Regions from separate parts of the Burkholderia thailandensis E264 genome, predicted to be linked through region 2. Evidence: riboswitches for the same ligand, from Rfam matches in the RefSeq annotation. Region 2 holds a riboswitch; each other region holds the start of a gene.

Evidence for each region. A riboswitch is a leader RNA that binds a small molecule or an ion and turns the genes downstream of it on or off. The one in region 2 is predicted to bind cobalamin.
Region 1: another riboswitch for cobalamin. It lies ahead of cobG (precorrin-3B synthase); the one in region 2 lies ahead of BTH_RS16450 (TonB-dependent receptor plug domain-containing protein).
Region 3: another riboswitch for cobalamin. It lies ahead of BTH_RS24500 (HoxN/HupN/NixA family nickel/cobalt transporter); the one in region 2 lies ahead of BTH_RS16450 (TonB-dependent receptor plug domain-containing protein).

The regions. Positions count from the first base shown of each region.
Region 1 is NC_007651.1:2,721,076-2,731,402, reverse strand. Features, by position in the region: gene cobJ (precorrin-3B C(17)-methyltransferase) at 1-1,633, opposite strand, end outside; gene BTH_RS24450 (precorrin-2 C(20)-methyltransferase) at 1,630-2,364, opposite strand; gene BTH_RS24445 (precorrin-8X methylmutase) at 2,361-2,987, opposite strand; gene cobG (precorrin-3B synthase) at 2,980-4,419, opposite strand; cobalamin riboswitch at 4,528-4,735, opposite strand; gene BTH_RS24435 (bifunctional cobalt-precorrin-7 (C(5))-methyltransferase/cobalt-precorrin-6B (C(15))-methyltransferase) at 4,824-6,038, shown strand; gene BTH_RS24430 (cobalt-precorrin-5B (C(1))-methyltransferase) at 6,035-7,126, shown strand; gene BTH_RS24425 (cobalt-precorrin-6A reductase) at 7,123-7,893, shown strand; gene cobM (precorrin-4 C(11)-methyltransferase) at 8,139-8,864, shown strand; gene BTH_RS24410 (glycoside hydrolase family 10 protein) at 8,952-10,327, opposite strand, start outside.
Region 2 is NC_007651.1:939,456-949,782, forward strand. Features, by position in the region: gene BTH_RS16400 (DNA polymerase III subunit chi) at 1-43, shown strand, start outside; gene BTH_RS16405 (DUF2486 family protein) at 65-739, shown strand; gene BTH_RS16410 (c-type cytochrome) at 883-1,206, opposite strand; gene ilvD (dihydroxy-acid dehydratase) at 1,404-3,077, opposite strand; gene BTH_RS16420 (LysR substrate-binding domain-containing protein) at 3,213-4,217, shown strand; gene lgt (prolipoprotein diacylglyceryl transferase) at 4,324-5,214, shown strand; gene BTH_RS16430 (SIMPL domain-containing protein) at 5,587-6,324, opposite strand; gene BTH_RS16435 (EVE domain-containing protein) at 6,527-6,988, opposite strand; RNA gene ssrS (6S RNA) at 7,064-7,245, opposite strand; gene BTH_RS16440 (cell division protein ZapA) at 7,328-7,642, opposite strand; gene BTH_RS16445 (hypothetical protein) at 7,639-7,989, opposite strand; cobalamin riboswitch at 8,192-8,454, shown strand; gene BTH_RS16450 (TonB-dependent receptor plug domain-containing protein) at 8,522-10,327, shown strand, end outside.
Region 3 is NC_007651.1:2,736,966-2,747,292, reverse strand. Features, by position in the region: gene BTH_RS24515 (cobyrinate a,c-diamide synthase) at 74-1,579, opposite strand; gene cobO (cob(I)yrinic acid a,c-diamide adenosyltransferase) at 1,584-2,186, opposite strand; gene BTH_RS24505 (cobalamin biosynthesis protein) at 2,245-2,673, opposite strand; cobalamin riboswitch at 2,867-3,027, opposite strand; cobalamin riboswitch at 3,206-3,465, shown strand; gene BTH_RS24500 (HoxN/HupN/NixA family nickel/cobalt transporter) at 3,812-4,873, shown strand; gene cobW (cobalamin biosynthesis protein CobW) at 4,957-6,030, shown strand; gene cobN (cobaltochelatase subunit CobN) at 6,067-9,903, shown strand; gene BTH_RS24480 (ATP-binding protein) at 10,202-10,327, shown strand, end outside.

The DNA of each region.
Region 1 (10,327 bases), 1.8 Mb from region 2:
CGAGCACGACGACCGTCTCCGGCGCGCGATGCCGGCGCACGACGTCGAGCGCGCGGTCGAATTGCACGGGCCGTGCGCGCGACACCGGGTTGTAGAACGCGAGCGCGAAATCGGCGGCCGCCGCGTGGTCGATGCGCTTTTCGATGATCGCCCACGGCTTCAGGTTGTCCGACAGCGAGATCAGGCAGAAGTCGTGGCCGAGCGGCGCGCCCGCCTCGGCCGCCGTCGCGAGCGCGGCCGACACGCCGGGCACGATGTCGAGCTCGACGGCCGCCCAGCGCGTGTCGTTGGAGCCGTCGAGCGCTTCGAGCACGGCCGCCGCCATCGCGAACACGCCGGGGTCGCCCGACGACACGACCGCGACCCGCCGGCCCTGCGCGGCGAGCTCGAACGCGTGGCGCGCGCGCTGCAGTTCCTCGCGGTTCTCGGAGAGGTGCAGTTGCTGGTCGGCGCGCAACGGGCCCGCCATGTTCACGTAGGTCGCGTAGCCGACGATGTCGGTCGCATCGGCGAGCGCCGCGCGTGCGGCGGGCGTCATCAGGTCCGCTCGGCCGGGGCCGAGGCCGAGCACCGTCAGGCGGCCGCGCGCGACGCCGAGCGTATCGGCGTCGACGGGCGCGCCGGCGACGGCGATCGCGATGTCGTGCGGCGTTTGCGTCGAGCCGGAGCACGAGCCGGCGCGCGATGCGTCGGCGCGCGGCGCGAGCGCGGCGGGCAGCGCGGCATTGAGCACGCCCGCGGCGTCACACGCGTTCGTTTCGACGAAGCGCAACGGCACGCGCAGCGCGCGCGCCGCGTCGGTCAGCGCGCGATCGGCGATGCGCCGCGCCGGCGCGACGATGGCCGCGAGCGCGAGCGGCGCGAGATCGCGCGCGGCGAGCGCCGCGACGATGCGCGCGGCGAGCGGCGGCAGGTCGGGCGATGCGGCGAGCGCGTTCGCGGCCGCGCTGGCGCGTACGATTGCGTCGTGCTCCGAAACGTTGTCCGCGTCGTCGCCGAGCGCGGCGACGACGCTGCGCGGATGAATCAGCAATTCGCGTGCGCCGCCGCGCGACGCGTGCGGCGTGACGCGGATCGCATGCGCCGCGTGCGCGTCGCGCGGCAGCGCGACGTCGTCGAGCCACCGCGCGTCGCCTTCGATGCGCGTGCTTTCGCCCGCGAGCAGATCGGACACGAAGCGCTTGCCCGCGTCGAGATCGGCGAGCGCGTAGCCTTCGGGCGGATTGAGCATGCACGCGCCGAAGCGCAGCTCGCCGCTCGTCGTGATCGCGGCGGCGACGCCGAGCGTGTCGGCGATCTCGCGCGCGAGCGCGTTCGCGCCCGCGAGGCCGCCCAACAGCGGCACGACCGCGCTGCCGTCCTCGGCAACGGCGAGCACGGGCGGCTCCGCGCCCTTGTCGGCGAGGCACGGCGCGACGCAGCGGATCGCGATGCCGGCCGCAAACAGCGCGACGATCGGCGCGCCGCGCGCGTACAGCTCGCGCAGATGCGGGCCCAGCTCGCGGAACGTCACGTCGGCTTCGGCGCGCCCCGCGAGCGCATGCACCCGAGCGCCGTCGTAGCGGGCCTGGATTCGGCGCGCGGTATCGAGCGCGCCGGGCCCGAGTATCACGATCGCGGGCGCGGCGGTCATCCTTGCCATTTTTCCCCCGGCACGACGAGCAGCGAAAAATACGGCGACGCCATCGGATCGACTTCCGCGAGCGGCACGATCCGCTGCGCGGCCATCGTCGCGCGCTCGACGTACAGCGCGCGGCGCGCGAGCCCGAGCTCGTCGAGCACGCGGCGCACCTTGTCGAAGTTGCGGCCGAGCTTCATCACGACGGCCGCGTCGGCTTTCGCGAGCCGCTCGCGCAATTCGTGCTCGGGCAGCACGCCGGAGAGCACCGAGAGGCTCTGGTTCCGGTAGACGAGCGGCACGCCGAGCACCGCCGCGCCGCCCAGCATCGAGCACACGCCCGGCACGACCTCGGCGTCGTAGCGCGGCGCGAGCCGGTCGTGCAGGTACATGTACGAGCCGTAGAAGAACGGATCGCCTTCGCAGATCACCGAGACGTCGCGGCCCGCGTCGAGATGCGCTGCGACGAGCGCGGCCGCCGTGTCGTAGAAGTCGGCGATCACGGTTTCGTAGCAAAGGGGCGGCGGCAGCGTCTCGGTCGTCACCGGATAGACGAGCGGCAGGTGCGTCTGCGCGTCGCTCAGATGGCCCTCGACGATGCTGAACGCGTTGCCTTTCTTGCCCTTCGCGACGAAATACGCGACGACGGGCGCGGCCTGCAGCACACGCAGCGCCTTGATCGTCAGCAGTTCGGGGTCGCCCGGCCCGACGCCGAGCCCGTAGAGGCGCCCAGTCTTGCGCGTCATTCGGCCTCCGAGGCGAGCGCGTTGACGGCGGCGGCGACCATCGCGCTGCCGCCGCGGCGGCCCGCGACCGCGACGAACGGCACGCCGCGGCTGTCGGCGGCGAGGAGCGCCTTCGATTCGGCCGCGCCGACGAAGCCGACCGGAAAGCCGAGAATGAGCGCGGGGCGGGGTGCGCCCGCGTCGATCATGTCGAGCAGATGGAAGAGCGCGGTCGGTGCGTTGCCGATCGCGACGACGCTGCCCGCGAGATGCGCGCGCCACAATTCGAGCGCGGCCGCCGAGCGCGTGTTGCCGAGCTCGCGCGCGAGCCGAGGCACGTCCGGGTCGCCGAGCGTGCAGATCACCGGGTTGTTCGCGGGCAGCCGCGCGCGCGTGATTCCTTCGGCGACCATCCGCGCGTCGCAGAGGATCGGCGCGCCGGCCGCGAGCGCCGCGCGGCCCGCTTCGCCCGCGCCATCGGAGAACCGCAGGTCGCGGACGACGTCGACCATTCCGCACGCGTGGATCACGCGCACCGCGAGTTTTTCGAGGTCGGGCGGCACGCCCGTCAGATCGGCTTCCGAGCGGATCGTCGCGAACGATTCGCGGTAGATCGCGCAGCCGTCGCGAAGGTAGTCAAGCATCGAGGTCATCCTGAGTGGGCCGCGCGTCGCGCGCGAGCGCGGCGGCGGCCTGGTCGATCGTCAGTTGGCGCGCGACGGCTAGGCCGAAGCCCGTCGCGCCGTCGCGCCGGTAGAGGTCGTAGCGGCCGGCCGCGCTCGCGACGAGCGTGTGCGCGGCCGGATGCGGCAATGCGCATGAGCGCGCGCAGCCCGTCACGTGCACGTCGACGGGGGCGGCGAGGCGCGCGGCGAGCGCGAGCGCGTCGGTTTTCGTATCGGCGGGCGAGCGCGCGCAGCCCGTCGAGCCCGCGCATGCGACGACGTGCGCGAGCGGCGCGCACGCGTCGCACACGAAGCCGAGCGCGGCCAGGCGCGCGAGCGCGTCGGGCGCGGCCGCGCGCGCGACGGCGGGCAGCATCACGCCTTGCCAAGGCGTGATTCGCAGCGTGCCGTCGCCGTGCGAGTCGGCGAGCGCCGCGAGCGCCGCGAGCGCGTTCGCGTCGAGCCGGCCGAGCGGCGGTTGCGCGCCGACGGCGCAGCGCGCCGGGTCGCGCTCGGGGCGGATGCCGAAACGCAGCGTCGCGTCGACGCGCGCGCGCCGCCAGCCGGCGAGATCCGCATCGCGGCGCAGCGCGAACGGCGGCTGCGATTCGGACAGCTTCGATTCCACGTGCGAAAGGAACGCGTCGGGCGGGCACGTCGCGAGCAGGTCGCGCATGCGCGTGGCACCCGCCGGCGCGAGCTCGACGAAGCTCGTCACGAGCGCGCGCACGCACTCGACGGCCTGCGCCGGCGCGATGGTCGCGAGCGCGCCGGTACGCGGCGCGCTCGGCATGACCGGCTCGCCGTCGGCGGGCGGGCAGCCGGCGAGCCCGATCGCGAGCCGGGTGTCGCCGCGCGCGTCGCGCAGCGCGGACAGCCAGATGTCGTGCGGATGGTCGAGCGCGGCGAGCCGTTCGCCGCCGTCGAGCAGCACCGAGAATTTCGGCGACAGCGCGGCGCAGCGCGGCTCGGTCTGCAGCATCGTGAGGAGGCGGGCGGCGAGCGCGGCGCTGTCGACGAGCGTATCGGGGTCGCGCCCGGCCATCGGGCTCAGCATCACGTTGCGCACGTCGTCGCGCGCGGCGACGCAGGCGTCGAGCGACGCCGCGCCCGGGCCGTCCATCAGCGGCCCGAGCCCCGCGTCGATCAGCGCGCGGCTCACGCAAGCCTCGCTGCCGGCCCGCACGCCGCGCAATTGCAGGTTCGCGCGATTGGTGGCCTCGATCACGCCCGAGCCGAATGCACGCGCGGCGGCGGCCACCGCGCGCGCCTGCGCGGCGCCGAGCGCGCCGCCCGGCAGCTTGATCCGGCACAGGCCGCCGTCGCGCGCCGCGACGATGCGCACGAGCCCCGGACACGCGCTCGCGGCGCGCGCGGCGTCAGATGAAAAAACAGCGGCGGAAGGACTCAACAGCGCTCCGGATCAAGCGTCGCGCGGCGGCCCGAGACGGCCGATCCCGCGCGGCAAGCGCGCGGGCGGCGGGCTACGGCATCGGTACACCCCGCCCGATGAAGGCTGGCACGAACGAAACGTCCCGGCAGGTCTCCTGGCTGGCAGGTCGTCATCCGCAGCGGGCCTTCCCGGCAGCCGCGAAAAGGGCGGCGTGGCCAGTGGCGTGGATCGGATGCGGACTCGCTGCTCACAGTTGCGGGGGCAGCCGCAGCGGCGCGGCGCGCCCTGCGTTCCCTCTTGGGCCCCGTGGGGCGCCGGTCGACGGACGCTGTATTATGCCTTTTTTCGCGACGCCCGAGCGCGCAGATGCGCGATGCGGGCGTCGCTTTCAGGATCGACGGGAACACGATGGAGTACGACGGATGACCGCGTGGCTGACGGTGGTTGGCATCGGCGACGACGGCTACGCGGGGCTCGGCCGGCCGGCGCGGCGCGCGCTCGCCGACGCGGCGGTGGTGATGGGCGGCGAGCGGCATCTCGCGATGCTGCCCGCGCGGCACGGCGCCGAGCGCGTGCCGTGGCCGAAGCCGTTCGATCTCGCGCCGCTCTTCGCGCGGGCTCCGGCGCGCGTGTGCGTGCTGGCGAGCGGCGATCCGATGCTGTTCGGCGTCGGCGCGACGCTCGCCAGCACGCTCGCGCCGAACGAGTGGCGCGTGCTGCCCGCGCCGTCGTCGCTGTCGCTCGCGGCCGCGCGCATCGGCTGGCCGTTGCAGGACGTCGATGCGGTGTCGCTCGTCGGCCGCCCGCTCGCGTCGCTTCACCGGCATCTGTATCCGGGCCGGCGCCTGTTCGTGCTGAGCGCGGACGGCGCGACGCCCGCCGCGATCGCCGGCGCGCTCGCCGCGCGCGGCTTCGGGCCGAGCGCGATGACGGTGTTCGAGCATCTCGGCGGCCCGCTCGAGCGGCGCGCCGACGCGCGCGCCGACGCGTGGGGCGACGCGCGTGCGGCGGCGCTGAACGTCGTCGCGATCGAATGCCGCGCGAGCGCCGATGCGCCGCGCCTGGCGCTCACGCCCGGCTTGCCGGACGATGCGTACCGCCACGACGGCCAGCTGACGAAGCGCGATCTGCGCGCGCTCGCGCTCGGGCGGCTCGCGCCCGCGCCGGGCGAATTGCTGTGGGACGTCGGCGCGGGCTCCGGCTCGATCGGCATCGAATGGATGCGCGCGCATCCGAGTTGCCGGACGATCGCGATCGAAGCGCATCCGGCGCGGCAGCGCATCATCGAGCACAACCGAGATGCGCTCGGTGTGCCCGCGCTCGAGCTCGTCGCGGGCCGCGCGCCCGAAGCGCTCGCGGGCCTGCCCGCTCCCGACGCGGTGTTCGTCGGCGGCGGCGTGAGCCGTGAGGGCGTGCTCGACGCGTGCTGGGCCGGGCTGAAGCCGGGCGGCCGCCTCGTCGCGCACGCGGTCACGCTGCAGGGCGAGGCGGCGCTCGTCGCATGGCGCGAGCGGCACGGCGGCGCGCTCGCGCGCGTGTCGGTCGCGCACGCGCAGCCGCTCGGCGGCTTCGACGCGTGGCGGCAGGCGCTGCCCGTCATGCTGTACGACGCCCGCAAGCCGCAGGAGCACGAATGATGCGCGACGAAACCCCCGAGCAGCCGGCGCCGCTGCGCTTCGGCTATACGACGGGCAGCTGCGCGACCGCGACGTCGCTCGCGGCCGCGCGCCTGCTGCTGACGGGCCACGCGAGCGACATGGTCGACATCGTGCTGCCGAAGGGGCAGCACGTCGCGATGCGGCTCGCGTTTTGCCGCGCGACGGACGGCGGCGCCGAGGCGGGCACGATCAAGGACGCGGGCGACGATCCCGACGTCACGCACGGCGCGCTCGTGTTCGCGCGCGTACGGCTCGTTCACGAGCCGGGCGTGCGCTTTCGCGCGGGGCCGGGCGTCGGCACGGTCACGCGCGCGGGGCTCACGATCGGCGTCGGCGAGCCGGCGATCAATCCGGTGCCGCGCCGGATGATGACCGAGCACCTCGCGGCGCTCGCGGCCGAGCACGGTTATGCGGGCGGCTTCGAGGTCGCGATCGGCGTCGAGAACGGCGAGGCGCTCGCGCGGAAGACGATGAACCCGCGCCTCGGCATCGTCGGCGGATTGTCGATCCTCGGCACGACGGGCATCGTGCGGCCATTTTCGTGCTCCGCGTACATCGCGTCGATTCATCAGGGCATCGACGTCGCGCGCGCGAACGGCGTCACGCACATCGCCGCGTGCACCGGCAACGCGAGCGAGGACGCGGTGCGCGCGCGCTACGGCCTGCCGGACATCGCGCTGATCGAGATGGGCGACTTCGCGGGCGCGGTGCTCAAGTACCTGCGCCGCGCGAGCGTCGAGCGGCTCACGCTGTGCGGCGGCTTCGGCAAGCTGAGCAAGCTCGCGGCGGGCCACCTCGATCTGCACAGCCGCCATTCGAGCATCGACTTGCCGCGCCTTGCGCAATGGGCGGGCGAAGCGGGCGCGAGCGCCGTGCTGCAGCACGAGATCCGCGCGGCGAACACCAGCCAGCAGGCGCTGTCGCTCGCGCTCGCGCATCACGTGCCGCTCGGCGACGTCGTCTGTGCGCACGCGCGCCGCGTCGCGCGCGACATCGTGCCGGACGAGGTCGACGTCGAGACGCTCGCGATCGACCGAGAGGGCCGCATCGTCGGCGTCGCGCGATGAGCACGCACCGGGTGTTGCTGCTGGGCGGCACGGGCGACGCGCTGCGCGTCGCGCGCACGCTCGCGCCGCACGACGTGTACAGCCTCGCCGGCCTCGGCAAGGCGCCCGACGATCTCGCGTGCGACGTGCGGGTCGGCGGCTTCGGCGGCGCCGAAGGGCTCGCGCGCCATCTGCGCGAGCATGCGGTCGCGCTCGTCGTCGACGCGACCCATCCGTTCGCCGCGCGGATCAGCGCGAACGCGGCCGCCGCGTGCCGCGCGGCGGGCGTTCCGTATTGGGCGCTGCGCCGTGCGCCGTGGCGGCCGCGGCCGGGCGCCGACTGGCGTTGCGTCGCGGATTGGGCGGGCGTGCTCGCCGCGATCGCGCCGTTCGCGCGGCCGCTTTTCACGCTCGGGCGAGAGCCGCTCGCGCATCTCGACGAGATTCCGCTGCATCAGCACTGGCTCGTGCGCTGCCTCGACGCGCACGAAGGCAACGCGCGCGCGCGCGTGCTCGCCGCGCGCGGGCCGTTCTCGATCGACGGCGAGCGCACGCTCTTCGCGACGGCCGCGATCGACGTCGTCGTCAGCAAGAACAGCGGCGGCGCGGCGACGGAGGCCAAGCTCGAGGTCGCGCGCGAGCGACGTATTCCGGTCGTGATGGTCGGACGGCCGGCGCTGCCGGACGCGGATCGCGAGTTCGGCGATACGGCCGCGCTCGTCGACGCGCTGCGCATATTTCGTGCGGTTGGCGCGCATGGTGCGCATCGTGCGTTTCGCGCATCGTGACGGCCCGCGCGCGGGCCGCCGGCATGGCCGCGGCGCGCCAGCGGCCCGACTTCGCGGATCGGATCGACGCGCGGCGCGCAAGCCGCGTTGCGCGCAACGCGCGCCGTGACCGCAGCCCGTGCCAGCCCGCATCGCGACCGCGCTGCGCCCGGCCGATGCCCGCGACGCGCGGCGCACGATGCGCACTTCGTGGCGTGCGGCGCGCCCTCGAATCGAATCATCGAACGAATGACGGAGTATTCTGAATGACGGTGTATTTCATCGGCGCGGGTCCGGGCGACCCGGAACTGATCACGGTGAAGGGCCAGCGCCTCGTGCGCAACTGCCCGGTGATCCTGTACGCGGGTTCGCTCGTGCCGGCCGCGGTGCTCGACGGCCATCGCGCCGAGCTCGTCGTGAACACGGCCGAGCTCGATCTCGACGCGATCGTCGCGCTGCTCGTGCAGGCGCACGGAAAAGGGCAGGACGTCGCGCGCGTGCATTCCGGCGATCCTTCGCTATACGGCGCGATCGGCGAGCAGATCCGCCGGCTCGCGGCGCTCGGGATTCCTTACGAGATCGTGCCCGGCGTGACGGCGACGGCTGCGTGCGCGGCGGCGCTCGGCGTCGAGCTGACGCTGCCGGGCGTCGCGCAGACCGTGATCCTCACGCGCTACGCGGGCAAGACGACGATGCCCGAGGGCGAATCGCTCGCGAGCCTCGCCGCGCACCGCGCGACGCTCGCGATCCATCTGGGCGTGCGGCATCTCGCGCGGATCGTCGAGGACGTGCTGCCGCACTACGGCGCCGATTGCCCGATCGCCGTGATCTATCGCGCGAGCTGGCCCGACGAGGCGCGCGTGACGGGCACGCTCGCCGACATCGTCGACAAGGTCGCGGGCACGCGCATCGAGCGCACCGCACTGATCCTGATCGGGCGCGTGCTCGACGCCGAGGGCTTCGACGAGTCGACGCTCTACGCGAAGGGGTGAAGGCCGAGGCGCGGCACGCGCGTGCCGCGCGCCGGGTGTTCGGATGAGCGCGCGATAGGCAAGGGCATCGGGGGCGCGCTCGGATCGTCAATGCGGGTGCGCCGCAGGCAGCGTGACGTCAACCGGCTCGCTCTCGTTCCAGAGGCGATCGAGCGCCGTGACCGCGTACCGGTAGTCGCGATCCGCGCGCGCGGCGATATCGACGAACTCCGTTGTCCGAACGGTCGCGAGCAGATGGCGCGCGTCGTGGTCGCTGCACATGTCTTGCCGCCCCGGTTCGTGTCGGTAGATCGCGTACGACGTCGCCGCATTCGAGCGCGGCTTCCATCGCAGGCGCACGCCGTCGGGCGTGCGCTGCGCATGCAGATTCCGCGCGGGCGGCGGCGCTGATCCGCCGAGCGCAGGCATCGCCGGCACGAGCGCCGGGCGCGAGTACCAGGTGCGGTTCACGCGCGTCGTCGCGCCGAGCCGGTCCGCGCGCTCGTCCTTCGCGGAAAAGTAGACGTCGCCCTTCACCTCGGGCGCGGTGCGATTGAACGCCAGATGGCTGCTCAATTCGTCCGGATCGGACCAGCCGGGCGATTGATTCGACGTGCCGACCTTGTAGGCCGCCTGCCCGATGTACAGGTGCACGTCGCGCCCGCGCGCCTCGTTCGCCCACCACGACACGACCTTGTCGTAGTCGGCGGGCGCGAAGCCTCGCGCCCAGTACGCCTGCGGAACGATGTAGTCGATCCAGCGCTCGCGCAGCCAGCGGCGCGTGTCCGCGTACAGGTCGTCGTAGGTCTGCACCGAAGCCGACGTCTGCGAGCCTTGCGGGTCGGTCGCCGCATTGCGCCAGACCGCGAACGGGGAGACCCCGAACTTCACCCACGGCTTCGCGGCCTTGATGCGCCGCGCGAGCGACTCGACGAGGCGATCGACATTGTCGCGGCGCCAGTCGGCGAGCGTCGCGAAGCCCGCGCCGTATTGCGCGTATGCGGACGCATCGTCGAACGCCGCGCCCGCGACCGGATACGGATAGAAATAATCGTCCAGATGCACGCCGTCGATGTCGTAGCGGCCGACCGCGTCCAGGATCGCATCGACGACGAACGCGCGCGCGGCCGGCACGCCCGGGTTGTAATACAGCTTGCCGCCGTAGCGGACGATCCAGTCCGGATGAAGGCGCGCCGGGTGCGTGGCCGCAAGCGCGTCGACCCGCTCGTCCATCGCGACGCGATACGGATTGAACCACGCGTGCAGCTCGAGATTGCGCCGGTGCGCTTCGGCGACGGCGTATGCGAGCGGATCGTAGCCGGGGTCGCCGCCTTGCGTGCCCGTCAGGTATTCCGACCACGGCTCGAACGGCGATGGCCAGAACGCGTCCGCGGTCGGGCGAACCTGCAGGATCACCGCGTTGCGGTTCATGCGCACCGCGTCGTCGAGCCACGCGCTCAGCTCGGCCTGCTGGTCCGCGGCCG
Region 2 (10,327 bases):
CGACCGTGGTTACGCGCTCAACAATCACAAGCAGGGCGGCTAGCCCGAGCGGACGGAGGACAACGTGGTCGAAGCCAACGAATCGTCGATCCCCGTGCTGACCGACGTGCTCGTGCCCGGCAATCCGGCGCTCGCGCGGTCGTCCGTCGCGGAGCGTGCGGACTCGGGCGAGCCCGCCGCCGGGACTCGGGCCCATGAGGTCCACGAGGCCCGCGAGGCCGACAAGTTCGATGCGGACGATGTGGCGGCTCCCGTGGCGCGCGATGCGGCGCTTGCGCCCGTCGGTTCGCCGAGCGCGCCGATGCGCGCGGAGTCGTCGTTCATGCCCGCGCCCGATCCGCTCGCGGCCGAACTGCCGACCGCCTACGCGGCGAGCGTGACGTACGCGGACGAGTTGCCCGCCGCGCATCCGGCGCCGGATCTCGAGCCGCCTGCCGCGCTGGCGTCGTCGGTGCCCGAGGTCGCGCAGGCCGCGCCGTCGTTCGCCGCGGACCTCGAAGCGCGGCAGATCGCCGAGCGGCTGAAGGGCCGCATGACCCGCTATCTGGCGGGAGAGGGCCGCGATCTCATCGAGGCGCGTTGTCGTGACGCGCTGCACGACCATGCGGGCTGGCTTGTCGGCCAGATCGCGCGCGAGGTCGCGCTCGCGCTCGAGACGGAGGTTGCCGGCTGGGTGACGGAGGAAGTCGGCGCGGCGCTCGCGCGCCGCAACGCGCCCACGCAGCGCGATAGCGGATAACGGCAAGCCGGCCGGCTTGCCCGCCATCATCTGGTGTGTGGCTCGTCACGCGTAGTGTGAGATGCGAAGCGTGCCGGCGTCGCCGCGTTGCGCGCGCAACGGGATGCCCTGTGCGGCCGGCGGCGCGTTTCGATGCGAGCGGCTTATTTGCGCGACAGAATCCAGTGCGCGAGCGTGCCGGCTTCGGCGCTCGTCAATTGCGTGTTCGCGGGCATCGGCACGTTGCCCCACACGCCGACGCTGCCTTTGACGATCGTCTGCGCGAGATAGGCGGCGGCATCGCCGCGCGCCGCGTATTTGTCGGCGATCGCGTGGAATGACGGCCCCATCAACGTCTTGTCGATCGCATGGCAGGCCATGCAGTTCTTTCGTTGCGCAAGCGCGAGGCCGTCGGCCTGTTGCGCGCGCGCGTTTGCGGCCGCGGCAACGAGCGCGATTGCCATCAGGCGCAAAGTCGTTCTGTTCATGCTGGTCTCCGCCGGCGCAGCGTCCGGCTTGGCGGTGCGCGCATTATATAAAGGAAAGGGGGCGCGAGTACGTCGCGCCCCCTTCTTCGTCTTGTCGCTTTTTGTCGTCCCGCCGTGGCGCCATCGTGGCGCCGCCGTCGCGTTGCGATGCGCGCACGCAGCGCGCGCCGGCTTCGGGGCCGGCGCGCTGCCGTGCGTCAGCCCGTCACCGCGCCCTTGTTCGCCGGGCGGGCGAGCGCCGCATATTTCGCGAGCACCCCGCGCGTGTAGCGCGGCGCCGGCTGCTTCCACGCGGCGCGGCGGCGCGCCAGCTCGGCGTCGTCGACGTTCAGCTGCAGCAGCAGCTTGTGCGCGTCGATCGTGATTGAATCGCCTTCCTGCACGAGCGCGATCGTGCCGCCGACGAACGCTTCCGGCGCGACGTGGCCGACCACCATCCCCCACGTGCCGCCCGAGAAGCGGCCGTCCGTGATGAGGCCGACCGATTCGCCGAGGCCCTTGCCGATGATCGCCGACGTCGGTGCGAGCATCTCCGGCATACCCGGGCCGCCCTGCGGGCCGAGGTAGCGCAGCACGACGACGTCGCCCGCACGGATCTTGTCGTCGAGGATCGCGGCGAGCGCGCTCTGCTCGTCGTCGAACACGCGCGCCGGGCCGGTGATGACCGGGTTCTTCAGGCCGGTGATCTTCGCGACCGCGCCGTCCTCGGCGAGGTTGCCCTTCAGGATCGCGAGGTGGCCTTCCTTGTACAGCGCCTGGTCGATCGGGTAGATCACCTTCTGGTCGGCGCGCGGCACGCTCGGCACGTCCTTCAGCTCCTCGGCGATCGTGCGGCCCGTGATCGTCATGCAATCGCCGTGCAGCAGGCCCGCGTCGAGCAGCAGCTTCATCACTTGCGGAATGCCGCCCGCCGCGTGCAGGTCGGTGGCGACGTACTGGCCCGAGGGTTTCAGGTCGCAGATCACCGGCACGCGTTTGCGGATGCGCTCGAAGTCTTCGATCGACCAGTCGATCTCGGCCGCGTGCGCGATCGCCAGATAGTGGAGCACCGCGTTCGTCGAGCCGCCCGTGGCCATGATCACCGACACCGCGTTCTCGATTGCCTGCTTCGTGATGATGTCGCGCGGCTTCAGATCCTTCTTCACCGCCTCCACGAGCACGCGCGCCGACTCGGCCGCCGAATCGACCTTCTCCTGATCGGGATTGGCCATCGTCGACGAGTACAGCAGCGACATGCCGAGCGCCTCGAACGACGAGCTCATCGTGTTCGCGGTGTACATGCCGCCGCATGAGCCCGTCGTCGGGCACGCGTTCTTTTCGACCCCTTCGAAATCCTCCTGCGACATGCGCCCCGCGGTGAACTCGCCGACCGCCTCGAACGCCGACACGATCGTCAGATCCTTGCCTTTCCAGTGACCCGGGCGAATCGTGCCGCCGTACACGTAGATGCCCGGCACGTTGATGCGCGCGAGCGCGATCATGCCGCCCGGCATGTTCTTGTCGCAGCCGCCCACGACGACGACGCCGTCCATCCATTGGCCCTGCACGCAGGTCTCGATGCAATCGGCGATCACCTCGCGCGACACGAGCGAGTACTTCATCCCTTCGGTGCCCATCGACATGCCGTCGGAGATCGTCGGCGTGCCGAACGTCTGCGGATTCGCGTCCGCCTGCTTGACCGCGGAAACGGCCGCGTCGACGAGGCGCTGCAGGCCCGCGTTGCACGGCGTGATCGTCGAGTGGCCGTTCGCGACGCCGATCATCGGTTTGTCGAAATCGTCCTTCTGATAGCCGAGCGCGTAATACATCGAGCGGTTCGGCGAACGGGCCACGCCTTGCGTGATGTTCTTCGAGCGGCGGTTGTACGACATGGGGGACTCCATCATCGACTGGTTGACTGTGGGGCGGCGCGGCGCGCTGCATCGGCGCGATCCGGCTCAGGTGGGCAAGAATGCAGTTTCTGTTAGAGAATGTCCAATATATTATTCATCGCCTATTAGGTCGGCATGCATATTAATCGGTGTGCCGACGACGATGCGGAGCCTGATTTGACCCCCGATCTGCGCCAATGGCGCTATTTCGTCGCCGTCGCCGACGAGCGACACTTCGGCCGCGCCGCCGAGCGGCTTTCGATGACGCAGCCGCCGCTGTCGCAGGCGATCCGCGCGCTCGAGGACGCGCTCGGCGTCGCGCTGTTCGCGCGCACCAAGCGCTCGGTCGAGCTGACCGCGGTCGGCGCGGCGCTGCTGCCCGACGTGCGGCGGCTGATCGCCGCGGCCGACGCGCTGCCGCCGCTCGCGCAGAGCCTCGCGCGCGGCGAGGCGGGATCGCTCGCGCTCGCGTTCGTATCGACGGCCGATTACGGGCTGCTGCCGCAACTGTTGCGCGAGTTCGGCGCGCGCTATCCGCACGTGCGGCTGCAACTGACCGAGGCGACGAGCGACGTGCAGATCGAGGAGCTCGTCGCGGGCCGCATCGACGCGGGGCTCGTGATTCCGCCCGTGCCGCCGCGGCATGCGGCGTCGCTGTCGTATCTGCCGGTGCTGCGCGAGCCGCTCGTCGTCGCGATGCCGGCCGACGCCGCGGAGGCGGCGGGGGACGCGCCGGTGCGCATCGCCGACATCGCGTCGCTGCCGCTCGTCATCTTTCCGCGTCGTTTGGCGCCCGGCTTTTATGACATCATTACGGGCTGCTACGGCGCGGCGGGCGTCGCGCCGCGCATCGGCCAGGAGGCGATCCAGATGCAGACGATCGTCAGCCTCGTGTCCGCGGGCATGGGTGTCGCGCTCGTGCCGCAATCGCTGCGTAACCTGCGGCGCACGGGCGTCGTCTACCGCGCGCTCGCCGATCCGGCGCCCGTCGTCGAAACGGGCCTCGTGTGGCGCACGGACGACGTGAGTCCGGTGCTCGCGGGCTTCATCGACGTCGTGCGCGGCGCGGCGCGGCCCGCGCCGTCCTCGCGGCCGGATTCGACGCCGGGCGCGGGCGGGCGTGCGGCGACGCGGCCGTGAACGTTCGTGCGGCGCGTGCGTCGAATCGCGGTCGCAACGCGTTTTCGCGGTGGCGGCGGACGTCGCCGGGCATGCCGTATCGATTCAGAACCTTCAACGCTAACTCATGATCATTCATCCGAATTTCGATCCCGTCGCGATCCACCTCGGCCCGCTCGCGGTGCGCTGGTACGGGCTCATGTATCTCGTCGGCTTCATCCTCGCGATCGTCGTCGGGCGGCTGCGCCTCAAGCTGCCGCACGTCGCTGCGCAAGGCTGGAGCGCGAAGGACATCGACGACATGATGTTCTACGGCGTGCTCGGCGTCGTGCTGGGCGGCCGGCTCGGCTATGTGTTGTTTTACAAGGCGGACTACTACTTCTCGCACCCGCTCGACATCTTCCGCGTGTGGGAGGGCGGAATGTCGTTCCACGGCGGCTTTCTCGGCGTCACGCTGGCGATGGCGCTGTTCGCTTGGCAGCGCAAGCGACACTGGCTCGAAGTGACCGATTTCGTCGCGCCGATGGTGCCGACGGGGCTCGCGGCCGGGCGGCTCGGCAACTTCATCAACGGCGAGCTGTGGGGCCGCGTGACGAGCCCCGATGCGCCGTGGGCGATGCTGTTCCCGGGTGCGTCGCGCGACGACGCCGCGTGGCTCGCCGCACACCAGGACATTGCCGCGAAGTGGAATCTGAACGAGGTGTTCCTCGCGCACCAGATGCTGCCGCGGCATCCGTCGCAGCTGTACGAAATCGCGCTCGAAGGCATCGCGCTCTTCTTCGTGCTGTGGTTCTTCTCGCGCAAGCCGCGGCCGATGGGCGCGATCTCGGCGCTCTTCCTGATCGGCTACGGCGCCGCGCGCTTCACGGTGGAGTTCGCGCGCGAGCCGGACGACTTCCTGGGCCTGCTGACGTTCGGCCTGTCGATGGGGCAGTGGCTGTCGCTGCCGATGATCGTCGCGGGCGTGCTGATGATGATCTGGGCGTATCGGCGCGGCGGCGCCGCGAAGGCGGCCTGATCGTTCCGGGCGGGCGGTTGCGCGAGGTTGCGCGGCCGTCCGACGGCGGAATGAAGGCGGTGCGACGCGGGAGGCAAGCGCGCCGGTATGCTGGCTGCGAAGCACGAAGCACGAAGCACGAAGCACGAAGCACGAAGCACGAAGCACGAAGCACGAAGCACGAAGCACGAAGCACGAAGCACGAAGCACGAAGCAGCGATGTGCGATCGCTCGTACGACGCGCGGCAGGCGCGCGCTCGGCCGCTCGGCCGAGTACATGCGACACAGGATCGCCAATCCCGACGCGCGGGGCACGCAATGAAAAACGCCGGCGACGAGCCGGCGTTTTTGCATCGACTGCGAACGGCGCGCCCACGCGCCGCCTTCGGCGCGTCACTTCATCTGCACCGAACCGTTCACGTTGACGGTCACCGTCGTCTTGCCGCCTTCTACGGCGATCGGCGCGTTCATCTTCGTGCTGTCCATCGCGGGCGCGGCCATCGCGAACATTCGCGGATACGGCTGCACGCTGCGGCCGCTGCCGACGTTGACTTCACGGATCGAATAGTTGTTGTAGCCGAACGCGCGCGTCGCTTCCTCGGCGCGCGCGCGGAACGCCTTGATCGCTTCGGTGGTGAGCTTCTGCTCGGCTGCGCGCTGCGCTTCGGGCGACAGCGAGAACGCGACGTTGCCCACCTGCATCGCCGGGCTTAGCTGGCCGGCAAGCTTCGACGCGGCAGCGAAGTCGTGCGACTCGATCACGACCTCGGTGCGGCCGCGCCAGGCGGAAATCTTGCCGTCGCGGTCGACGCTCGGCGACACCGAGAATTCGCCCGTGCGGGCCGTGACGCCCGTGACGCCGCGCGCCTGCGAGAGCGCCGCATCCGCGCGTCTGTTCAGCTCGGCGGTGAGCGTGCCCGGGTCCTTCGCCTGTTGTTCGTAGAACAGCGTGATGTCGACGACGTCCTGCGGGACGTCGGTGCTTGCCTGCGCGGACAGCGACAGCACGCCCGCGGGCGGCTGTATCTGCCCCATGCTTTGCGCATGCGCGGCGGACGGGGCGAGCGCGAGAGCGATCGGCAGCGCCGCCGCGAGCGTGGCGGCAACGGCTAGAGCGGATTTTTTCGTCATTGTTGACTCCTTGAGCGTAAGCGCGCACGCATTTGGGGGCGTGCGGCGCGCGGACGGACGCCGCGCTTCTTTCGAACCGCCCGACGGACGCGGCACGGCATCCGTCGATGCGCCCGTTAGGCCGTCGAAAGCGGACGGAGGTTCCGGCCGGCGCGGCTTTGCGCGCTGGCTCTGACAATGTTTGACGCGGCGGCCGGCCACGTCATTTCATCAGGCGCTGCGTGATGAAGCGCCACTCGTCCGGCGTGACGGGCGTGATCGACAGCCGGTTGCCCTTCGCGAGCACGCGCATGTCCGCGAGCGCATCGTGCTCGCGCAACGCGGCGAGGGGAACGAGCGGCGATTTCCTGACGAAGCGCACGTCGACGAGCACCCAGCGCGGCGATTCCCGCGTCGACTTCGGATCGTGGTACGGACTTTGCGGATCGAATTGCGTCGGATCGGGGTAGGGCGTCGACGAGACTTGCGCGAGCCCCGCGATACCGGGCTCGGGGCAGCTCGAATGATAGAACAGCACGCCGTCGCCGATCTGCATCGTGTCGCGCATGAAGTTGCGCGCCTGATAGTTGCGCACGCCGGTCCACGGCAAGGTCTGGTCGGGGGCGGCAGCGAGGTCGTCGATGCTCGCCTCGTCCGGTTCGGATTTCATCAGCCAGTAGCGCATGGATCGGAATGACTCGACGCAATGTAAAGGCCGCACAAAAGGAAACGGCATCGGGACTCGCCCGATGCCGTTGAATAGGCCCCCGCCTTAGCCGCTAGGCCGGCATCCTGAACCTGAGGTTCAGAATTGGTCGCAGTTAGCAGCACTTCGGGTACATCAGACAGAGTGACGCGCGCGCCCGTGCTACAAATTTCCGCAACCGTGCACATGGCATTGGTTCAAGGAATATATGACCTTGGCGAACCAGGCAGGGAAGCTGACTTGACTGTTCGAATCACCTTTGGATTCAGCGGCTTGAACGCGATGGATCAAGCATTGGCCGAACCCGGTGAAACTTGTTTACTGCACCTCGTGCTGTGCGAGCACCGCACCGAGTTGTTCATTCATTTGGCGCATTGTACGCCGGATTTCTTCCGCAGGGAACGCCTCGCCGTGACGCACGCTCTGTTGCAGCCTGAGCAACTCCGACGCGAGCGACAGCGCGGCCATCACCGCGATGCGATCCGTGCCGCGCACCGAGCTGTTCGCACGGATCTTCGACATTTCCGCGTCGACGCGCGCGACCGCTTCGAGAAGCGCCGCCTCGGTTTCGGCCGAGCAGGCGAGACGGTACGACTGGCCGAGAATCGATACTTCGATCTGCTTCGTGCTCATGCGTGTTCTCCGTGGCCCGTCGCGCCTTCGCCGTTATCGTTCGCCTGCGGCGCGAGCAGGTCGAGCTGGTTTTCCGCATCCGGCACGCTTTTCGTGCGCGGCAGTTTCTCGAGGATTGCGTTGAGCTTCACTTGCGCGTCGTCGATCTTCGCCGATAGCGTGTCGCGCTCGGCCGCGAGTGCATTGCGCTCGTCGCGCAGTTGCTCGAGTTCAGCGTGCAACGCCTGCGCTTCACTGCGCAATTGCGCGACCTGCTCCTCGAGCGCGAGCCGTTCCGTTTGATGGCGTTGATTCAGCGCGATCAGACGGCCGATGTTTTGAGATAGGGTTTCGAGTTCGTTGAGCATGTGCTGCGTCCTCTAAAGACCCAGCATTTTAGCGCGGAACAGGCAAGTTTCCGATATCTGTAACGTTTCTAGACGTAACACCCCCGCTTCTCGCCGTGAAATATCTTCGTCGTTCGTTGATGCCGGTCGTCTCGCCGATACGCGGCGCGACGTTTCTTGCGCTGCGTCGGCGCGGCGCCTTGACGCTGCGTCGCGCGCACTCCTAAACTGGCGCCGCCTCGGTGCTCGCGCGCTTCGCGCGCGGTTAAACGGGAAGCAGGGCGCGATGTCCGCCGGGACCGAGCCAACCTGCGCTGCCCCCGCAACGGTAAGCGATCGCATCGGACCCGATGCAAGCCGCACTCTCGATGCGTCGGCACGGCCGCTTCGGCCGGCCGCCGGCGCCGTGCCACTGCGCATTGCGCGCGGGAAGGCGAGGCGGTGACGTCGCCAGCCCGGATACCGGCCGAGGCGGGGAGACGGACGCGTTCGTCTCCGTGATGCGGGCCTGCGGGGAAGCGGGCTCCGCAGTGCCTCAACAGGATCTTCGTTCATGCGAACCCCACTCGTGCGCGCAGCGCTCGCCGCTCTGTCCGGGCTGCCATGCATCGCGCTCGCGCGAGGCGACGCCGCGGCGTCGCCGCCCCCATCCGCTTACCCCGCCGCTTACGCGTCGGCTGCGTCGCCGTCCGCCGCCGCGGCGCCTGCGGCGGATGCCGCGATGTCGACGACGCCCGCCGCTTCGGCGAATGCCGCATCGTTCGCGTTCGCGGCCTCCGGCGCATCGGAAGCGCTCTCGGCATCGCCGGCGCGCTCGCGCCCGGCATCGGTCGAGCCGCTCGCGCCGATCGTCGTTACCGCGCAGCGCGGGCAGCAGAAGCTCGCCGATGCGATTCCGCAGACGACGCTCTTCGATGCGCAGGACATCGCCGACAGCGGCGCGACCGATCTGCCCGGCCTGCTCGCGCTCGCGCCGGGCGCGCAGATCGTGCGCAACGGCGGGCCGGGCGCGAGCGCGAGCCTGTTCCTGCGCGGCGCGCAGTCGACGCAATCGCTCGTGCTGATCGACGGCGTGCGCATCGATTCGGCGAGCCTCGGCCGGGCGCAGATCGACCAGTTGCCGCTCGATCAGATCGAGCGCGTCGAAGTGGTGAACGGCAACGTGTCTTCGCTGTACGGGTCGGGTGCGATCGGCGGCGTCGTGCAGGTGTTCACGAAGAACGGCGGCAATCATCCGCCGCGCTTCGATTTCTCCGTGGGCTACGGCAGCTATCACACGCAGACGCAAAGCGCGGGCGCGTCGGGCCGACTCGACGAGGACGGCAAGACGACGTTCAGCGTGTCGCTCGCGCGGCTGAAGACCGACGGTTTCTCCGCGCTCGATCCCGCGCGCAAGCCGCAGGCGAATCCGAACGCGAACGGTTTTCTGAGCGAGAGCGCGTCCGCGTCGCTGCGGCACCGGTTCAGCGACAAGTGGGATGCGGGCGTCACGTACTTCCAGGCGAACGGCCGCAACAGCTACGACGACGCGTACGGCTCGCCGACCGATCTGAACGACCTGTACAGCCGCGTTCAGCAACTGTCCGCGTTCGCGAACGGCAAGCTCGCCGATTGGTGGACGACGCGCGTGAACGTGTCGAGCGGCAAGGACCGCAGCCAGTCGGCGCTGAACGGCGCATACACCGACCACTTCAATTCCGGCAACCGTCAGTACACGTGGCAGAACGATTTCACGGTCGCGCGCGGGCACAAGATCCAGGCGGGGTACGAGCGGCTCGACCAGTCGTTCGAATCGAACAGGTATTCGGCGCCCGACCGCCATGTGAATTCCGGCTGGCTCGGCTATACCGGACGCCTCGGCGACAGCCAGTTCCAGGCGAACGTGCGCCGTGACCAGTACTCCGATTTCGGCGGCGCGAACAGCTACTTTCTCGGCTACGGGTTCGACGTCACCGAGCGCTGGAAGGTGTCGGCGAGCTATTCGAGCGCGTTTCGCGCGCCGAGCTTCAACGATCTGTACTATCCGAACGCGGGCAACCTGGCGATCAAGCCGGAGCGCAGCCATTCGGTCGAGGCGGCCGTGCAGTATGCGTCGGATGCGGTGGGCGTCGTGCGCGTCACCGCGTTTCAGACGCGCTACACGAACCTGATCGACTATCGTCCCGGCGCGAGCGGCCCATACTATGTCGCGCAGAACGTCGGCCGCGCGAAGGTGCAGGGCGTCGAGGGATCGTGGCAGGGGCATGTCGGCAAGACCGATGTGCGCGTGGCCGCGACGCTGCAGAACCCGATCGACGAAACCGCCGGCCAGGATCTGAACCGACGCGCGCGGCGCTTCGCGTCGATCTCGGCGCACCGC
Region 3 (10,327 bases), 1.8 Mb from region 2:
ATGCTAGGAAGGCGCGAATCGATGCGCCATTACACGGAATTACACCCGTGCCTTCGAGGCGGTCGCGCGGGGGCTACAGCGCGTCGAGCGCGAAAAGCGCGGCCGCCGCACGCGGATTCGACGGCCAGTACGCGTGCAGATACGTCGCGACGATCGGCCCGTGCCGATACACCGCTTCGCCCGCCGCGCCGTCGTCCGGCCGCGTCGCGGCGGCGACGGGCGCGAGCGGCGTCGCGAAGCGCGAATAGTGGAACGTGTGGCCGGTCATCGCGCCGAAGCGCGTCGCGAGGGTCTGCATGCCGAGCGCGGCGAAGCGCCGCTGCATCGTCGCGTGGCCGGGCACGAGGCCGAGCATCGGCGTCGTCGCGCCGTCGGCGTCGGTGAGCGTTTCGCTCAGGTACAGCATCCCGCCGCACTCGGCGACGACGCGCCGGCCCGCCGCGACGTGCGCGGCGATCGAGCGCGCGGCCGTCGCGTTCGCCGCGAGCCGCGCCGCATGCAGCTCCGGATAGCCGCCCGGCAGATAGAGCGCGGCGGAACCGTCGGGCACTGGCTCGTCGGCGAGCGGCGAGAAGAATGCGAGCTCGGCGCCGAGCGCTTCCAACTGATCGAGGTTCGCCGGATAGATGAACGAGAACGCCGCGTCGCGCGCGATCGCGATCCGCCTGCCGGCAAGGGGCGGTTCGGCGCGCGCCGCGCCGGCCGATGCGCCGGACGCGCCGCCGCCGTGCGCCGGGCGATTTGCCGCCGCATTCGCTTCGTTGGCGGAGTCGACGGGGGGCATCGCCGCCGCGGCATCGTCGCGGTCTGCGGCCACGCTTGCCGCCGACGGCGCGCGACGATGGCCGCGCGCGGCATCCAGCGTCGCAACCGTTCCGCCGCCGTGGTCGTCGACATTCGCATCGTCGCCGAGCGCGAACTCGACGACGGGCGGCAGATCGGCGAGCGCGGTGCGCGCGATCGCGTCGGCCGCGCGGTCGAGCCGCGCGTCGAGATCGGCGACGTCGTCCGGCTGGTGCAGCCCGAGGTGGCGCTCCGGCAGCGCGATCTGCGCATCGCGCGGCAGGTGGCCGAGCCAGCGGATCGACTCGGGCAGCGCGCTGCGCAGCAACCGCGCATGGCGCTCGGAGCCGACGCGGTTCGCGAGCACGCCGTGAAACGGCACGCCGGGCCGGAAATGCACGAGCCCGAACGCGAGCGCGGCGAAGGTCTGCGCCATCGATTGCGCGGCGATCACCGCGGCGACGGGCACGCCGAACGCCTGCGCGAGATCGGCGCTCGACGGCGTGCCGTCAAAGAGCCCCATCGCGCCTTCGATCAGGATCACGTCCGCTTCGGCCGCGGCGCGCGCAAGCAGCGCGCGGCAGCCGCGCTCGCCGACCATCCCGAGATCGAGCGAATAGACGCTCGCGCCGCTCGCGCGCGCGAGCAGCATCGGATCGAGAAAATCCGGGCCGGTCTTGAACACGCGCACGCGCCGGCCGAGCCGCCGGTGATGGCGCGCGAGCGCCGCCGTCACCGACGTCTTGCCCTGGCCGGACGCGGCGGCGGCGACGAAGAGCGCGGGGCAGGCGGGCATCGCGTCAGAACTCCACGCCGCGCTGCGCCTTCACGCCTTGCTCCTTGTACGGATGCTTGACGAGCCGCATCTCGGTGACGAGGTCGGCCGCGTCGACGAGCGCGTCGGGCGCGTGCCGCCCCGTCACGACGACGTGCAGCGCCGGATCGCGCGCGGCGAGGGTCGCGAGCACTTCGTCGAGCGGCAGGTAGTCGTACTTGAGCACCGTGTTCAGCTCGTCGAGGATCACCATCCGGTAATCGCCGCTTTCGATCATCCGGCGCGCCTCGTCCCAGCCGCGGCGCGCGGTCGCGATGTCGGCGTCGCGGTTCTGCGTGTTCCACGTGTAGCCGTCGCCCATCGTGACGAAATCGCATTGCGCGTGCGCGCCGAGAAAGTCGCGCTCGGACGTGTGCAGCGCGCCCTTGATGAACTGCACGACGCCCGTTTTCATGCCGTGGCCGAGCATGCGCACGGCCATCCCGAACGCGGCCGTGCTCTTGCCCTTGCCGTTGCCGGTATGGACGATCAACAGCCCCTTCTCGACGGTCGCGGCCGCCTGTTTCTTCTCGTGGCCCGCGCGGCGGCGCTCGGCCATGCGTTGATGCGATTCGGAATCGGTTTTCATCGGCTGAAGTCCTGTGAGTCGTGGGGTTCGTGAATCGGAAGACGTCGCGAGGCGCGCGTCACAGCGGGCCGGCGAGCGCGGCCGTCACGCCGTCGAGCGCGAGCTTGCGCACGATGAGCGCGCCGTTCGGCGCGGCGAGCAGCGCGCACGGCTCGCAAACGCCGTCGACGCCGAAGCGCGCGCGTGCGGCCGCGCACGGCGGCGCGCGCGCGGCGAGCGACGCATCGCGGCCGAGGCGAGCGAGCCGGGCGAGCCGGGCGAGGTGCGCGGCGATCTCGTCGCGCGAGAACGCCGCGAGCGGCCAGCCGTGGCGCGCGCAGCATTCGACGAGGCCGGGCTCGCGCGCTTTCGCGTCGAGCGTCGCGACGACGCCGACAGCGGCGAACGACGCCCCCGGCAAACGCGCGAGCGCCGCGCGGATCGCGGCCTCGATCGCGTCGGCGGGCCGTCCCGCGCGGCAGCCGATGCCGAGCGCAACGCGCATCATCGGCGGGCCGCGCGCGCATCGCGCTCGCGCGGGTTGCGGCTGCGTGAATCGGAAGAAGTCATGCGGTTTCGGCGATCGACGGCCGGCTGCCGGCCGGTTGTCGAATGGCATCGGTTGCGTGGATGGCGCGCCCGTTTCCGCCTCCCGCGGAAAACCCGGCGTTCGGCGAGCGCGGCTCGCCCCGTGCGTCGGCCGGTATCCGGGCTGACCGCTTGCCATCCCGCCGCCTTCCCGTCCGTGAGGACAGTGGCGCGAAGGCGGGATGCGCGACGCGCGTCGGCGCGCGTCGCAGGCGGCGTACCGTTGCGGGGGCAGCACAGGCTGCGCGGGCTGGCCGCTTCCTGTTTCCCGTTTGCCCGGGCGCGCGAGTGCGCGCCCGGGCACCGAACGCGCGCATACGATAGCACAGCGCCGGCCGCGCGGCCTGCCGAGCCGCTTCGCCGCGCGGCCCGCGCCGATCGCGCGCGGCGGCGCCCCGGCGCAGCCTTGGCGGAACCTTTTGTCCGCCTTGACGCGCCGCGTCCGCACGGCCTACACTCGCTCGCGTTTCGGTGCTCGCATGCGGCTTCTGTCGCACGCAGTCAAACGGGAAACAGGGAGCGCCGCCGCATCGCGGTTCGCCAACCTGTGCTGCCCCCGCAACGGTAAGCGAAGGCATCGCGCAAGCGGTGCGACGCCGGCTTCTCCGCGTGCCTGACGGCATGCGCGGCCAACCACTGGACGCATCGCGTCCGGGAAGGTGAAGCGGCGTTTTCGTCAGCCCGGATACCGGCCGAGACACGGGGGTCGTTCGCCGGTCGCGCGCATGCGCCGCACGGCGGCGAGCGGCTCCGGGGTTCAGCGCCGCGGGGAGGCGGCGTGTCGTCCACGGCTGCATCGCGCCGCTTGTCGCGGCTCGCCCGTTTCATCCCCGTCCGTCGCCGCGCGCTTCGGCGCGCGCCGCGCATGTCGCAGGCATCTGCAGATGCGCGCATCGCGGACGCGCACGTCGCGGACGCGCATGTCGCGAACGCGCATGTCGCGAACGCATGCCGGCGCGCGGACGGCCGATGGACGAAGCGGGGGGCACGCGCATCGCGCGCGATGCCGCGCGTGTTGGCATTCACCTTGTTTGTCGACCGTTCGCAAAGGGAGCGTCATGCTCAAATCGTTTCTCCGTCTCTTCAACGACAGCCCCGTCGAGCTGCGCAGCAAGATCGTCGGGATCTACGCGATGCTGATCGCATTCAACGTCGGCGCGTGGATCTGGGCGTTCGCCGCGTTTCACGGCCAGCCGGTGCTGCTCGGCACCGCGCTCCTCGCGTATACGTTCGGGCTGCGCCACGCGGTCGACGCCGATCACATCGCCGCGATCGACAACGTCACGCGCAAGCTGATGCACGAGAAGAAAAACCCGCTCGGCGCGGGGCTCTTCTTCTCGCTCGGCCATTCGAGCGTCGTGATCCTGATGACGGTCGCCGTCGCGCTGACGGCCGCGACGCTCGCCGAGCGTTTCGAAGGGATGAAGGCGTGGGGCGGCGTGATCGGCACGAGCGTGTCGGCGTTCTTCCTGCTCGTGCTCGCGTTCGCGAACCTGCTGATCCTGATCTCGGTGTACCGGACGTTTCGCGCGGTGCGGCGCGGCGAGCCGCTCGTCGAGCAGGATCTCGACATCCTGCTCAACCGGCGCGGCTTCTTCGCACGGATCTTCCGGCCGCTGTTCGCGATCGTGTCGCGCAGCTGGCACCTGTATCCGATCGGCTTCCTGTTCGGCCTCGGCTTCGACACCGCGACCGAGATCGCGCTGTTCGGCATCTCGGCGACGCAGGCGCACGGCGGGCTGTCGTTCTGGTCGGTGATGGCGCTGCCCGTGCTGTTCACCGCGGGCATGACGCTCGTCGACACCACCGACGGCATCATGATGATGGGCGCGTACCGCTGGGCGTTCGTGCGGCCGATCCGCAAGATCTACTACAACATGACGATCACGTTCGTGTCGGTGCTCGTCGCCGTGGTGATCGGCGGCATCGAGGCGCTCGCCCTCATCGGCGGCAAGCTCTCGCTCAAGGGCGGCCTGTGGGATTTCGCCGCGATGGCGGCCGAGCACTTCGGCATGCTCGGCTACTTCGTGATCGGCCTCTTTGCCGCGAGCTGGATCGTCTCGGCGCTCATCTACCGGATCAGGCGCTACGACGATATCGAGGTGACGATCTCCGTGTGACGTTTCCCCGTCAAGTTCCGCATGACCCGCGCGCGTTCGCGCACCGCCCTTACACTGACCCGATACCGACCAACGGAACCACCATGCAGATGCGCAAAATCCCCGTGACGATCGTCACGGGCTTTCTCGGCAGCGGCAAGACGACGCTCTTGCGCCACATCCTCCGGCATGCGGGCGGCCGCCGGATCGTCGTGATCGTCAACGAGTTCGGCGAGCTCGGCATCGACGGCGAGATCCTCAAGGGCTGCGGCATCGGCTGCGACGAAACCGGCCGCGAAGCCGACGGCCAGCTCTACGAGCTCGCGAACGGGTGCCTGTGCTGCACCGTGCAGGAAGAGTTCTACCCGGTGATGGAAAAGCTCGTCGAGCGCCGCGCGGAGATCGACCACGTGCTGATCGAGACGTCCGGCCTCGCGTTGCCGAAGCCGCTCGTGCAGGCGTTCAACTGGCCGTCGATCAGGAACGGCTTCACGGTCGACGCGGTGCTGACCGTCGTCGATGCGCCCGCCGCCGCGCTCGGGCAGTTCGCCGAGAACCCGGTCGCCGTCGACGCGCAGCGCCGAGCGGACCCGAACCTCGATCACGAATCGCCGCTGCACGAGCTGTTCGCCGATCAATTGGCGTCCGCCGATCTCGTGATCGTCAACAAGACCGATCTGCTCGACGACGCGGCGCTCGCGTCCGTCGAGACGGCGATCCGCGAGGAGGTGCCGCCGCAGGTGAAGCTCGTGCGCGCGCAGCGCGGCGAACTCGATCTCGCGACGCTGCTCGGGCTGAACGCCGCGTCGGAAGAGACGATCCATCTGCGCCACGATCATCACGGCTCGGCCGACGATCCCGACCATCATCACGACGAGTTCGATTCGGTTGTCGTCGAGGCGCGCGCGGGGTCGCGCGAGGCGGTGCTCGACGCGCTCGCGGCGCTCGTCGAGACGCACACGATCTATCGCGTGAAGGGCTTCGCGGCGCTGCCCGGCGCGCCGATGCGGCTCGTCGTGCAGGGCGTCGGCCGGCGCTTCGACAGCTATTTCGACCGCCGCTGGCGCGAAGGCGAAGCGCACCGGAGCCGCTTCGTGCTGATCGGCGAGGGGCTTGACGCGGCCGCGCTGCAGCGCGCGTTCGACGCGGCGCTCGCCGCGCGCGGGCAGCCCGCGTGATGCGGCGGTAAGCGCAAGTGGAGCGGGAGTAGAGCGATGCATCTGTTGCGCACGACGCCTGGCGGCTTCGTCGACGATACGGCGGGCGTCGTCCGGATCGACCAGCGTCCGGCCGACATCGTGATCCTCAGCTCGGCCGACACGACGCTGTCGCTGCTCGCGAGCGTCGTGCCGACGCTCGGCGGCGGCTTTCCGAGCGTGCGGCTCGCGAACGTGACGTTCCTGAGGCAGCCGGCGTCGGTCGATTTCTACGTCGACGACGTGCTGCGGCACGCGCGCGTCGTCGTGATCGATCATCTCGGCGGCGAGGCGTACTGGCCGTACGGGATCGAGCAGGCGGTCGCGCTCGCCGGGCGCGCCGGGCAAAAGCTCGCGATGTTCTCGGGCGACCTGCAGGAAGACCCGAACCTGATCGCGAAGAGCACCGTCGAGCCCGAGCTGTGCCGGCTGTGGTGGCGCTATCTGCGCGAGGGCGGGCCGGCGAACGCGCAGGCGCTGCTGCGCAGCATCGCGCATCACGGGCTCGGCGTGGGCGACGCGCCCGAGCCGCCGCGCCCGCTGCCCGCCGCCGCGCTTTATCATCCCACGCTCGCGAGCCCGAGCCTCGACGACTGGCGCGCGCGCTGGCGCGAGCATGCGCCGGTGGTCGCGATCCTCTTCTACAAGGCGCACTGGCAGGCCGCGAACACCGCGGTGTTCGACGCGCTCGCCGACGCGCTCGCGCGCGCCGGCCTGAATCCGCTGCCGATCGCGGTGACGTCGCTGAAGGACGCGATGAGCCGGGCGGTCGTCGATGCGCTGTGCGCGGACGCGAACGTGTCGCTCGTGCTGAACACGACCGCGTTCGCCGCCGGCGCGCTCGACGCCGCCGAGCCCGAGGCGCTCGCGGGCGATGCGCCCGTGCTGCAGGTGATCCTGTCGGGCGGCAATCGCGACGCGTGGCTCGCCGACGCGCACGGGCTGAACGCGCGCGACATCGCGATGCACGTCGCGCTGCCCGAGGTCGACGGCCGGATCGTCACGCGCGCGGTGAGCTTCAAGGGGCTCGCGTACCGCTGCCCGCACACCGAGGTCGACGTCGTGCGCTACCAGCCGGACGACGAGCGGATCGCGTTCGTCGCCGAGCTGAGCCGCCGCTGGTGCCGGCTGCGCACGCTCGACAACGCCCGCAAGCGCGTCGCGCTCGTGCTCGCGAATTATCCGGCGAGCGAAGGGCGGATCGGCAACGGCGTCGGGCTCGACACGCCGGCGTCCGCGCTCGCGGTGCTCGCGATGCTGCGCGACGAAGGTTACCGGATCGGCGAGCTTCCCGGCGACGGCGACGCGCTGCTCGCGCGCATCACCGAGGGCGTGACGAACGATCCGTCGACGCGCGCGCTGCGCCCGGCGTTCCAGAGCTATTCGCTCGACGATTACCTGCGCCGCTTCGCGCAGTTGCCGGACGCGGCGCGCGATGCGCTCAACGAACGCTGGGGGCCGCCCGAGGCCGATCCGACGCTGCGGCAGCGGCGCTTTCCGATCGCCGGCTGGCGCGCGGGCCACGTGTTCGTCGGCGTGCAGCCGTCGCGCTCGCGCGGCAGCGACGACTACGCGAACTACCACGACGCCGATCTCGTGCCGCCGCACGCGTATCTCGCGTTCTACTTCTGGCTGCGCGACGCGTTTCGCGTCGACGCGCTCGTCCATGTCGGCAAGCACGGCAATCTCGAATGGCTGCCCGGCAAGAGCGTCGCGCTGTCCGATGCGTGCTGGCCCGACCTGATCCTCGGGCCGATGCCGCACCTGTACCCGTTCATCGTCAACGATCCGGGCGAGGGCAGCCAGGCGAAGCGGCGCGCGCAGGCGGTGATCGTCGATCACTTGATGCCGCCCCTCACGCGCGCGGAGAACTACGGGCCGCTGCAGGATCTCGAGCGGCAGGTCGACGAATACTACGACGCGCTGATGGTCGACCCGCGTCGCGCGAAGGTGCTGCGCGAGACGATTCTCGCGACGATCGTCGAGCACAAGCTGCACGAGGAGCTGAGCATCGCGCCGCCCGCCGGGCGCGACGCGGAGGACGCGCTGCTCACGCGCGTCGATGCGTGGCTCTGCGAGCTGAAGGAGGCGCAGATCCGCGACGGGCTGCACACGTTCGGCAGTTCCCCGCGCGGCCGGCAACGCCGCGACACGCTGGCGGCGCTCGCGCGCTTTCCGTCTGGCGACGGCCGCGGCGAGCACGCCGGGCTGATCGGCGCGCTCGCGCGCGATCTCGCGCTCGGCGAATCGTTCGATCCGCTCGCGTCCGACTGGGCCGCGCCGTGGACGGGCCCCCGGCCCGCCGCGCTCGGCGCGGTGAGCGACGAGCCGTGGCGGCATGCGGGCGACACGCGCGAGCGGCTCGAGGCGCTCGCGAGCCGGCTGATCGAGCGGCTGGGCGGCGATGAGCGCGATGAGAGCGATGCGCCGGACGGCGCGGCGCGCTTCGTCGCGCCCGGATACGTCGCCGCGCACTGGCCGCACACGCACGCGGTGCTCGAGCGCATCGCGCGCGACGTGCTGCCGCGCCTCGACGCGTGCGGCGACGAAGAACTGCGCCAGTTGAGGCGCGGCCTCGAAGGGCGCTTCGTGCCGCCGGGGCCGAGCGGCTCGCCGTCGCGCGGCCGGCCGGACGTGCTGCCGACGGGGCGCAACTTCTACTCGGTCGACACGCGCGCGGTCCCGACGCAGGCCGCGTGGACGATCGGCCTCAAATCGGCGCAGCAACTGGTCGAGCGCCACCTGCAGGAGCACGGCGACTACCCGCGCGCGGTCGGCCTGTCGGTGTGGGGCACGGCGACGATGCGCACGGGCGGCGACGACGTCGCGCAGGCGCTCGCGCTTCTCGGCGTGCGGCCGAAGTGGGCGCACGGCAGCCATCGCGTGACCGATTTCGAGATCCTGCCGATCGAGATCTTCGACCGGCCGCGGATCGACGTGACACTGCGCGTGTCCGGCTTCTTCCGCGACGCGTTCGCGAATGTGATGCATCTGTTCGATGCGGCCGTGCAGGCGGTGGCCGAGCTCGACGAACCCGAGCACCTGAACCCGGTGCGCGCGCGCGTGCGGCGCGAGGCCGACGCGCTCGTCGCGCGCGGCATGCCCGCCGACGAGGCGCGCCGGCGCGCCGGCTGGCGCGTGTTCGGCGCGCGGCCGGGCGGATACGGCGCGGGGTTGCAGGAGCTGATCGACGGCCGCCGCTGGCAGACCGACGCCGATCTCGCGCACGCGTACCGGAACTGGGGCGGCTACGCGTACGCGCAGAACAGCGCGGGCGAAGCCGCGCACGACGCGTTCGGCGCGCGCCTCGCGACGATCGACGCCATCGTGCAGAACCAGGACAACCGCGAGCACGACATCCTCGATTCGAACGACTACTATCAGTTCCAGGGCGGCATGGCGGCGGCGGTGCGCCACGCGTCGGGCCGGCAACCGGGGCTTTATCACGGCGACCACAGCAATCCGGCCGCGCCGCGCATGAATACGCTGCGCGAGGAGATCGCGCGCGTGATCCGCTCGCGGGTCGTCAATCCGAAGTGGATCGACGGCGTGAAGCGGCACGGCTACAAGGGCGCGGCCGAGATCGCCGCGACCGTCGACTATCTGTATGGGTACGACGCGACCGCGCGCGTGATCGCCGATCACCAGTACGCGCTCGTCGCCGGCGCATATCTGCACGATCCCGACACGCGTGCGTTCCTCGAGCGCCACAATCCGCATGCGCTGCACGGGATCTGCGAGCGGCTCGTCGAAGCGATGCAGCGCGGCCTGTGGCAAGCGCCGGGCGCGCACCGCGACGCGATCGAAGGCTATCTGCTCGCGAGCGAGCAACGCCTCGAAGGCGGGCGGCGATGAGCGGCGCGGCGGGCGGCGCGCGGCTGGCGCGGGCGGCGAACGCCGGGGCAGGCGCCGCGCGCACGGCGTCGGCATCGTCGTCGGCTATGATGCGGCGCGCGCATGCTGTGCGCGGCCTTCGCCGTGCGCGTGCGCCCGCCGGCGTGCGCGCGGCGCGAAGCGCGCGGACCGGCCGATCGCCGCGACTGGCTGAACCGACGCATTCGACGCCTCCAACGCCTCCTGCATCTCGGCCGCATTCGGGATCGCCGGCGTACTCGACGCAGCCGAGGCAAACGTCACCATCACGGGAACTCAGGTGAACCAAACGAACGAAGCCGTCTCCGACGACCGCGCATTGCCGGCCGCCTATCCGTTTTCCGCGCTGATCGGCCAGGCGGCGTTGCAGCAGGCGCTGCTGCTCGTGGCCGTCGATCCGGGCCTG